One region of the Actinocorallia aurantiaca genome, then DNA from elsewhere that is predicted to be linked to it. Evidence: riboswitches for the same ligand, from Rfam matches in the RefSeq annotation. Region 1 holds a riboswitch; the other holds the start of a gene.

Region 1 (4,816 bases):
CGGGGACGTTCGACGGTTGGCCTTGAGGCATCAGGCACCCCTTCCGGGTGGTGATGATCGACGGGTGGGGCGGTCGGAACGGCGGGCGCCGGGTCAGGCGACCCGCTCCCGGACGGCGGCGGTCAGCGCGTCGGCGGCGACCTCGCCGAGCGGCACGTGCTCGGCGCGGAGCTCGACGCTGAGCCGGTGGGCCAGCCCCATGCGGAAGCGGCCCGTCTCGCAGTCGACGACCAGGGCCGCGACGCCCGTCCCGGCCAGCCACCGGGCGGCCTGCCGCGACCTGTCCACCGGGTCGCGGCCCGCCGTGGCGCGCCCGTCGGTGACGACGACGAGCAGGGGCCTGCGCCGGGGATCGCGCAGGCGCTCCAGCCGCAGCACCTCGGCCGCGGCGAGCAGGCCTTCGGCGATCGGGGTGCGGCCGCCCGCGGGCAGGTCCCTCAGGAGGGCGGCGGCGATGTCGACCGAGGACGTCGGGGGGAGCACCACCTCGGCGGCCGACTGACGGAACGTCACCAGGCCGACCTTGTCGCGGCGGCGGTAGGCGTCGAGGAGGAGGGAGAGGATCGCGGTCTTGACCTGCGCCATGCGGCGGCGGGCGGCCATGGAGCCGGAGGCGTCGACGCAGAACAGGATCAGGTTGGACTCACGGCCCTGGCTGACGGCGACCCGCAGGTCCTCGCCGCGTATGCGCAGGCCGGGGCCCTTCCGGCCGCGTGCGCGCTGGTGCGGGGCCGCGGCGCGGAGCGTCTCCGGCAGGTGGACGGTGCCGGTGCTCCCGTCGGGCCGGCGGGCGCCGACGCGGCGTCCCGTGCGGGTGAGGGCGGGCGAACGGCGTCCCGCCTCCCCGGTGCCGGTGCCCGCGACGCGGAAGACCTTGGGGCGGTAAGGGGCGTCGGGGGAGGCGACACCGGCGGTTCCGCTGTTCGTCTCCGTCTCCTCCGGTCCGGCGGGTTCGCCGTCGGACGCGGAGGGCCGGTCGTTGTCGAGGGGCGTCCAGGTCTCGTCGTCTCCGGAGCCTTCGCCCTGGTCGGGAGACGTACCCGAGGGCTCCGGGCCGGAGTCCGGCCCGGAGTCCGGCCCGGACGGCGGTTCCGGGGGAGACGGGTCGGACGGGGGAGGGTCCGGCGGGAGTTCGTCCTCGCCGAGGATCCGGTCGAGCAGGTCCTCGTCGATTCCGGGCGCGTCGAATGGGTTGCGGCGGCGCCGGTGCGGGAGCGCCAGGCGGGCCGCGGCCCGGACGTCCTCGCGGGTGACGGCGGCGCGGCCGTGCCAGGCGGCGTGTGCGGCGGCGGCCCTCGCGGTGACGATGTCGGCGCGCATGCCGTCGACCTCGAACGCCGCGCACACCTCGGCGATCTTGAGCAGGGCGGCGTCGCCGAGCACGACCCGCTCGAGCAGCTCCCGGGCCGTGCGGATGCGGCGGGTGAGCTTCAGCTCGGCGCCGGCGAACCGCGCGGCGAACCCGTCGGGATCGGCCTCGTAGGCCAGCCGCCGCCTGACGACCTCGACCCTGGTCCGCGGGTCCCGGGGCGCGGCGACCTCCACGGTCAGCCCGAACCGGTCGAGCAGCTGGGGCCGCAGCTCCCCCTCTTCAGGATTCATGGTGCCGACTAGGACGAACCGGGCGGCGTGCTCGATCGAGACCCCGTCGCGTTCGACCGTCGAGCGGCCCATCGCCGCGGCGTCCAGCAGCAGGTCGACCAGGTGGTCGTGCAGCAGGTTCACCTCGTCGACGTACAGGATGCCGCGGTGGGCGCGTGCCAGCAGCCCCGGCTCGTAGACCGTGACGCCCTCGTTGAGGGCCCTCTCCAGGTGCAGCGAGCCGAGCACCCGGTCCTCGGTCGCGCCGACGGGCAGTTCGACGAGCCGGACCGGCCGGGTCTCCACGGGCGCGTCCGTGGGGAACGGGCCGTCGGGGGAGAGCGGTTCTCGCTCGGCCGGGTCGCTGGAGAACCGGTCTCCGGCGACCACCTCGATGGGCGGCAGGATCCGGGCCAGCGCCCGCACCATGGTGGACTTGGCGGTGCCCTTCTCACCCCGCACGAGCACGCCGCCGACCGCCGGAGAGATCGCGGTGAGGGTGAGGGCGAGCGCCATGTCGTCGGAGCCGACGATCGCGCTGAAAGGGAAAAGCGATGGCATGTGAGGCTCCCGCTCGTCGTGCCGCCGATCGACGCACGAGGCCGGTCTTCGGACTTCCCAGGTCGACGCCTGAGTCACCGCAGCGGGCCTGTGCCGGACTCTCACCGGCTTCCCAGATTCTCCCCCGAAGGGGCACCTCGTGCTGAAGTACGCGCCAAGGCTACTCCCCGGTCGAGCCGGGAGGAACCATCGGGTCACCTGGCGCTATGGTCGTGCGCCATGACCTCCCGCATGACCGTGGTCGGCATCGGCGCCGACGGCTGGGCCCGGCTCGACGAGCCGACCCGCCGGACCGTCGAACGCGCCGGGACCCTGATCGGCGGCGAACGGCACCTGGCGATGGCGCCCCCCGTCGAAGGGCAGCGGCGGCTGCGCTGGCCGTCCCCGCTGCGCGCCGGGCTGCCCGCGCTGCTGGCGTCCTGCGACGGCGACGTGGTCGCGCTCGCCTCGGGCGACCCGCTGCTGTCGGGAGTGGGCAGCACCCTCATCGACCTCCTCGGCCCCGAGCGGGTCGAGATCATCCCGGCGCTCTCATCGGTCACGCTGGCCCGCGCCCGGATGCGGTGGCCCGCCGAGACGACGGCCGTGCTCAGCCTCGTCGGCCGCGACCCGCGCACCCTGCTGAGGCTGCTGACCCCCGGCCGCCGGATCCTCGTGCTCTCCGGCGACGGCACCACCCCCCGCCGTGTCGCCGAACTCCTGGTCGAGTCCGGGTTCGGGACGAGCGAGCTGACCGTCCTGTCCGACCTGGGAACCGCCCGAGAGGCCGCGTTCCGCGCCGTCGCCGCCGAGGGTGTGCCCGCCGAGCTCCCCGCACTCAACGTGATCGCGGTCGAATGCGCCGAGGCCCTAGCCGGAAGGTCGCTGGTGGCGGGCCTGCCCGACGAGGCGTTCGAGCACGACGGCCAGCTCACCAAACGCGACGTGCGGGCCTCCGCGCTGGCCCGGCTCGCCCCGATGCCCGGCCTGCTGCTGTGGGACGTGGGGGCGGGCGCGGGCTCGGTCGGCATCGAGTGGATGCGCGCCCACGCCTCCTGCCGGACGATCGCCGTCGAATCCCATCCCGACCGGGCCCGCCGGATCGAGACGAACGCCGCGGCCCTCGGCGTCCCCGGCCTGCGGGTCGTGCACGGCCGCGCACCCGAGGCCCTGGACGGCCTGGAAGCCCCCGACGCGGTCTTCGTCGGCGGCGGAGCCACCCGCGAAGGCGTGCTCGACCGCTGCTGGAAGGCCCTGCGTCCGGGCGGACGCCTGGTCGTCCACGGCGTCACCCTGCAGACAGAGGTCCTGCTCGCGGACAAGTACCGCGAACTGGGCGGCGAGCTGGTCCGCCTGAGCGTCGAGCAGCTCGCCCCTCTGGGCGCGTTCGACGGCTGGACACCCTCCAGGACCGTCACCCAATGGTCGCTCAGAAAGGAAGAACAGTGACCGTCCACTTCGTCGGAGCCGGACCCGGCGCCGCCGACCTGCTCACCCTGCGCGCCGTCAAGCTGCTGGAACGCGCGGACGTCTGCCTCTACCCCGGCACCTACATCGACGAGCACGTGCTGTCCCACTGCCGTGACGACGCCGTGCTCGTCGACACCCGGGACCTGGACCTCGACCAGATCGTCGCCCACCTGGCCGACGCCCACCACACGGGCCGCGACGTCGTCCGCCTCTGCTCCGGCGACCCGTCGGTCTACTCGGCCCTGGCGGAGCAGAGCAGCCGTCTGGACGAGCGCGGCGTCCCCTGGGACGTGACTCCCGGCGTCCCCGCCTACGCCGCGGCCGCGGCGCTCCTCGGCAAGGAGCTGACGGTCCCGCTGCTGTCCCAGTCCGTCGTCCTCACCCGCACCCGGGCCAGATCCACCGCCATGCCGGAAACCGAATCCCTCGCGGCCTTCGCCCGGACTCGAGCCACCCTCGTCCTCCACCTGGCCATCACCCGCATCCGGCACCTGGCGGCCGAACTCGTCCCCGAATACGGCCCCGGCTGCCCCGCCGTCGTCGTCGCCAACGCCTCCCAGCCCGCCGAGCTCATCCTCACCGGCACCCTGTTCGACATCGCCGACCAGGTGGAGGCCCATGGCCTGAGACAGGCCGCCGTCATCCTGGTGGGCCCCGCCCTGGATCCCGAGGCCCGCCGAGGCCGGGAGTCCTACCTGTACGACCCCCGCAGGGAACGCCGCAGGACGGCCCGCGAGGACTGAGTTCCTCCCTCTCCGGCCGGCTCGCCCTCACCGGGCGCGCTCAGGACGTCGGCATGCAGAACGACGAGACCGTCACGCTTCCCGGCGACCCGTTCCCGCTGGAGAAGGCCCCCTGCCACCGCCGGACGGACGGCTGGAAACTCCGCACGAGGACCGGTGACGCGGCGGTGAACGCCCCGCTGACCAGCACGGTGTCCGCCGGGCATTCGCCTCCGGCCGCGACCGCCGAACCGCTCGCGGGCACCGTCACGGCCTCGCCGGGCACCGTGACGGGCTCCCTCACCACTCCGGGCGGGCTAGGGTCCCCCTTGTTCCCCTTTTCGCCCTTGTCTCCCTTTTCTCCTTTCTCACCGTCCCTGCCGTCTCTTCCGTCCCTGCCGTCAGCACCGTCCCTGCCGTCCGAGCCGTCCGAGCCGTCCGAGCCGTCCGTACCGTCCTTGCCATCCACGCCGTCCACACCATTTGGGCCGTCTCTTCCATCC
Region 2 (4,816 bases), on a different contig from region 1:
GGTCGACGTCGCGCGCCGCGGTGTCGGTCCCGCCGGGGACGATCTCCAGCACCCTCACACCGGTGCCGTGCAGTTCGTGGCGGAGCGTGCGGGTCAGATGGGCCAGCGCGGCCTTGGACGCCCCGTAGTAGCCGAGCATCGGGAGCGGAACCGACTGCAGGCTGGAGGTCACGTTCGCCACCAGGCCGCCCTCGGCTCGAAGAGAGGGCAGCAGGTGCCGGGTCAGGGCGAGCGGCGTCCACAGATTGGTCTCGAACAGCGCCCGCGCCTCGGCGTCGTCGCCCACGGCGCCCTGCGCGCCGACCAGCCCGACCCCGGCGTTGTTGATCAGAACGCCCACCGTCCCCAGCGCGGCGAGCGCCCGCTGCGCGAGCTCGGCGGCGGCGCCCGGACGGGAGAGGTCGGCTTCGAGCACCACCGGCCGGATCCTCCCGGCCTCGGCGATCCGGTCGGCGGCCTCTTCGAGGTTCGTCCGGCGCCGGGCGGCGATCGCCAGCCTGGCGCCCCGCTCGGCCAGCGCCGCCGCCGTCGCTTCGCCGATTCCGCTGGAAGCCCCGGTGAGCAGGACCGGCACCCCGTCCAGGGAGCGGCGGGAGCCCCTCATCGTCCTTCACCGGGCCGGGCCGACGGTCCTCCGCGCGGCGGTGGGGAGGACTCCTTCCGCAGCAGCTCCATCAGCACGAGGGCGAGCTGGAGGTTCGGGACCTCATTGGCGAGGACGGGCGGCAGCGTCCTGTGTCCTCTGGAGATGGAGACGAGGCCGTTGGAGACATCGACGCCGGTCACCTCCGCCCAGGGAAGGGATTTGTTCTTGACCGACACCGACTCGGCGGTCACCGTGAACCTGTTGAAGTCCAAGGTCTCGCCCCGGCCTATGCGGCCGAGCACCTCGGGCAGCCGCATTCTGGTCACGCCCTTCTGGATCTCGGGGCCCCACACGCCTTCGTGGACGAACGGCGCGCCGCGCACGACCGACGGAACCCGCCGCCCGTCGACCGTGACCCGCAGGAGCGCGGACGTCCCCCGGCCGATCGCGATGGCCTCCAGATCGGGGCCGACCAGGGTGTAGGCGGCGTCGCGCACCGTGGAATCGAGCGTGCTGAGACACTGGAAGACCGTCGTGGACTCCCACCGGAAATCCATCTCCAGCCCCTCGGGACTGGTGACGATCAATCCTTCTTCGAAGAAGTAGAGCCGCCAGTCGTTCCAGCGGGTGAACACCCGTCGCTGCCGCGGCTGGTACTGCGCGCGGAGCCAGCCCAGGCGCTTGCCTGCGGCCAGTTCCATGACGCGTTCGGGGACCGGGTCGTCATTCGTCGCGAGGTCTCGCTGAGCCACCGGCTCCTCCTTGACGGCGACACGAACGCGCCGGCGTCGTATGCCCTGCCCGAAATCAGATATACTTTAATGTCTTTCTAGAGCACGAACGGGGTTCTCAGCAAGATCTGGCACTCAGGGAAAACGACCCGCCACGACGCCGGCGGGCCGCGCCCATCGGATTCCGCGGCCGGCGATGCGGGTCACGGGTTCCCCCTCAGCTCCCGGGCCCATTGAGCCTGCCGGGCAGAAGGGGCCAGCAGGGCGCAGTCGCCGCATTTGCCCGCGCCGGGAACGCGGTAGTACAGGCAGCAGGTGGTGCGGGTGAAGAACGGTCGGCCGGGTGCGGGTTCGGTGAAGTGGCCGGTGGACTTCAGGTGGCCGAGCCCGAGCAGCGCGTCGCCGAGGGCCAGTGCGTCGGCCGCGTGCCCGGGGCGGTCGCGGGCCAGTTCGCGGATGCCACCGGCCAGCGCGGAGGCGGCGTTGCCCCACAGCAGCCGGGGCGCGATCTCGACCTGGCCGAGGACGAGGCCGGCGAGGGGCTCCAGGAGTGCCGACACCGTCCGGTAGAGAGGTTCGGCGGCCTGGACGAGGTCGGTGACCGGCCGTGCCGAGGGCGCGGGCAGGCGCAGCGGCAGCGGCCCGCCAGGGGCGTCCTTCCATTCCAGGGTGTCGGCCGTCCAGTCCAGGAGCACCCGGTGGACCACCGCGGCGCCCAGCACGGGCGACCAGAGGCGGGTGGCGATGCCCAGGTGCAGGATGGAGGCGGCGACCCTGGTTTCGGCGGTGCCGAGCCGCTCGGCGGTGACGGCGACACGATGGGCGAAGGCCGCCTCGTCGGTCAGCAGCCGTCGCAGCGGCCGCCACGGCCCGGGAGGTGCGTCGTCGGTGTAGAGGTGGAAGTAGCCGCCGATCCGCGAGACGTCGGCGATCGCCTGGCCGGGAGAGCTCATGGATCACGTCTCGCTTCGTGCGGCGAGGTCGTACGACGCCGCGTACGAGGCATGTCCACCACCGTCCCCGCTCGCCTTCACCGGCCATCATGCCATGCCGGGCGCGTTCGCCGTCGCGGCGACCGCGGCGGACACGCCTACAACATCTAGCTTGTTCATTCGCCGGTGCCACTAGATGTAGAGTCTCCCGCAGCGCTGGTCCGCTTCGGCCCGTCAGGGTCGAAGCGGCGCAAGAGGGAACCCGGTGGAAATCCGGGACTGCCCCGCAGCGGTGATGGGGAACGAAAGCCGTCAACGAAGCACTGGGCCCGCGGGCCCGGGAAGCGACGGCCGGTAGGAGTGTGCGTCGCGCCCCTGAGTCCGAAGACCTGCCGGCGCTTTCGAGATGTCCATGAGCCTCGTGGGAAGGCCGGTGGGCGGGCGCGGAGCCGTCATGGTCCCGTGTGCTGCTTTCCGCGTGTTCCCGGAAGGCCGAGCACGAGGGAGAGTCGTTGACCGTCACCGCACCCGCCGTATCCGACCGTGAGCTCCTCATCCGGGAGACCGCGGCGAAGGTCAGCGTCGACCCCGCGCAGTCGCGGGTCGCCGCCGGGCTGCTCGCGGAGCTGATCCGAGACGAGGCCGCGGGCGAGGGCGTCGTCTCGTTCTCCGGTTCGATCGCCCTCGCGCACTCCGAGGGTCTGCTGAACGACGCCACCGCCGCGTTCGTCGCCGCGCACGCGGCCGAGCTGGACGCGCTCGTCGACGAGGCCGCCGACGGCCGGTTCGAGTACTTCGGCCTGCGCACGGTCTATGACCGCTACCTGCTGCGCCACCCGCGCACCCGCAAGGTGATCGAGCGTCCGCAGTACTTCATGCTGCGCGTCGCGTGCGGGCTCGCCGAGACGTCCGCCGAGGCGGCGGAGCTGTACGGGCTGATGTCGCGGCTGGAGTACCTGCCATCGTCACCGACGCTGTTCAACTCCGGCGGCCGTCGCGCGCAGTTGTCGTCCTGCTTCCTGCTGGACTCGCCGAAGGACGAGCTGGAGTCCATCTACGAGCGGTACGGACAGGTCGCGCGGCTGTCGAAGTACGCCGGCGGCATCGGGATCTCCTGGTCGCGGATCCGTTCGCGCGGTTCGCTGATCCGCGGGACGAACGGCCACTCCAACGGGATCGTGCCGTGGCTGCGCACCCTGGACTCCTCGGTGGCGGCCGTCAACCAGGGCGGCCGGCGCAAGGGCGCGGCGTGCGTGTACCTGGAGCCGTGGCACGCCGACGTCGAGGAGTTCCTGGAACTGCGCGACAACACCGGCGAGGAGCAGCGCCGGACCCACAATCTGAACCTGGCGAACTGGATCCCCGACGAGTTCATGCGCCGGGTCGAGGCCGACGCGGCGTGGTCGCTGTTCGACCCCAAGGAGGTCCCCGAGCTGGTCGACCTGTGGGGTGATGAGTTCGACGAGGCGTACCGGGCCGCCGAGTCCGCCGGGAAGTACACGAAGCAGATCCCGGCACGTCAGCTCTACGGCCGGATGATGCGCACCCTCGCCCAGACGGGCAACGGCTGGATGACGTTCAAGGACATCTCCAACCGCACCTGCAACCAGACGGCCGAGCCCGGCAACGTCGTCCACCTGTCGAACCTGTGCACCGAGATCCTCCAGGTGACCAGTCAGGCGGAGACGGCCGTGTGCAACCTCGGCTCGATCAACCTGGCCCGCCATGTCACCGCCGACGGGTTCGACTTCGCCCGCCTGCGCGAGACGGTGCGGACGGCCGTGCGCTTCCTGGACCGGACGATCGACCGCGGTTTCTACCCGACGTCCGAGGCGGAGGCCGCCAACAAGAAGTGGCGTCCGATCGGCCTGGGCGTGATGGGCCTGGCGGACGTGTTCTTCACCCTGCGGCTGCCGTTCGACTCCCCCGAGGCGCTGCGGCTGTCCACCGACATCGCCGAGGAGATCGCCCTCACCGCCTACGGGGCCTCCGCCGACCTGGCCGAGGAGTTCGGCGTCCACCCGTCCTATGCGCGGACGCGCGCCGCCCGCGGCGTCCTGCACCCCGACCACTTCACCGTCGGCGACGGCAGGAAGCCCGAGTGGGACGCGCTGCGTGCCCGGGTCGCACGCACCGGCCTGCGCAACTCGCTGCTCACCGCGATCGCCCCGACCGCGACGATCGCGTCCATCGCGGGCTGCTACGAGTGCACCGAGCCGCAGGTCTCCAACGTGTTCAAGCGCGAGACCCTCTCCGGCGAGTTCCTCCAGATCAACAAATACCTGGTCGACGACCTGCGCGAGCGGGGCCTGTGGATTCCCGAGGTCCGCGACGCCGTCAAGCGCGCCGACGGCTCCGTCCAGGACGTCCCGGTCCTCGGCGACGACCTCAAACTGCTCTACCGCACCGCGTGGGAGCTCCCGCAGAAGGCGCTCATCGACCTGGCCGCCGCCCGCACCCCGTTCATCGACCAGTCCCAGTCGCTGAACCTCTTCATGGCCGCCCCGACCATCGGCAAGCTGTCCTCGATGTACGCCTACGCCTGGAAGGCCGGTCTGAAGACCACC

Evidence for each region. A riboswitch is a leader RNA that binds a small molecule or an ion and turns the genes downstream of it on or off. The one in region 1 is predicted to bind cobalamin.
Region 2: another riboswitch for cobalamin. It lies ahead of ABD327_RS18345 (ribonucleoside-diphosphate reductase subunit alpha); the one in region 1 lies ahead of ABD327_RS11620 (VWA domain-containing protein).

Annotation. Positions count from the first base shown of each region.
Region 1 is NZ_BAAATZ010000007.1:245,038-249,853, reverse strand. Features, by position in the region: gene cobO (cob(I)yrinic acid a,c-diamide adenosyltransferase) at 1-31, opposite strand, end outside; gene ABD327_RS11620 (VWA domain-containing protein) at 94-2,142, opposite strand; cobalamin riboswitch at 2,165-2,297, opposite strand; gene cbiE (precorrin-6y C5,15-methyltransferase (decarboxylating) subunit CbiE) at 2,362-3,570, shown strand; gene ABD327_RS11610 (cobalt-precorrin-4/precorrin-4 C(11)-methyltransferase) at 3,543-4,334, shown strand; gene ABD327_RS11605 (collagen-like domain-containing protein) at 4,375-4,816, opposite strand, start outside.
Region 2 is NZ_BAAATZ010000013.1:76,164-80,979, reverse strand. Features, by position in the region: gene ABD327_RS18360 (SDR family NAD(P)-dependent oxidoreductase) at 1-604, opposite strand, end outside; gene ABD327_RS18355 (DUF6585 family protein) at 601-1,338, opposite strand; gene ABD327_RS18350 ((2Fe-2S)-binding protein) at 1,521-2,270, opposite strand; cobalamin riboswitch at 2,450-2,660, shown strand; gene ABD327_RS18345 (ribonucleoside-diphosphate reductase subunit alpha) at 2,762-4,816, shown strand, end outside.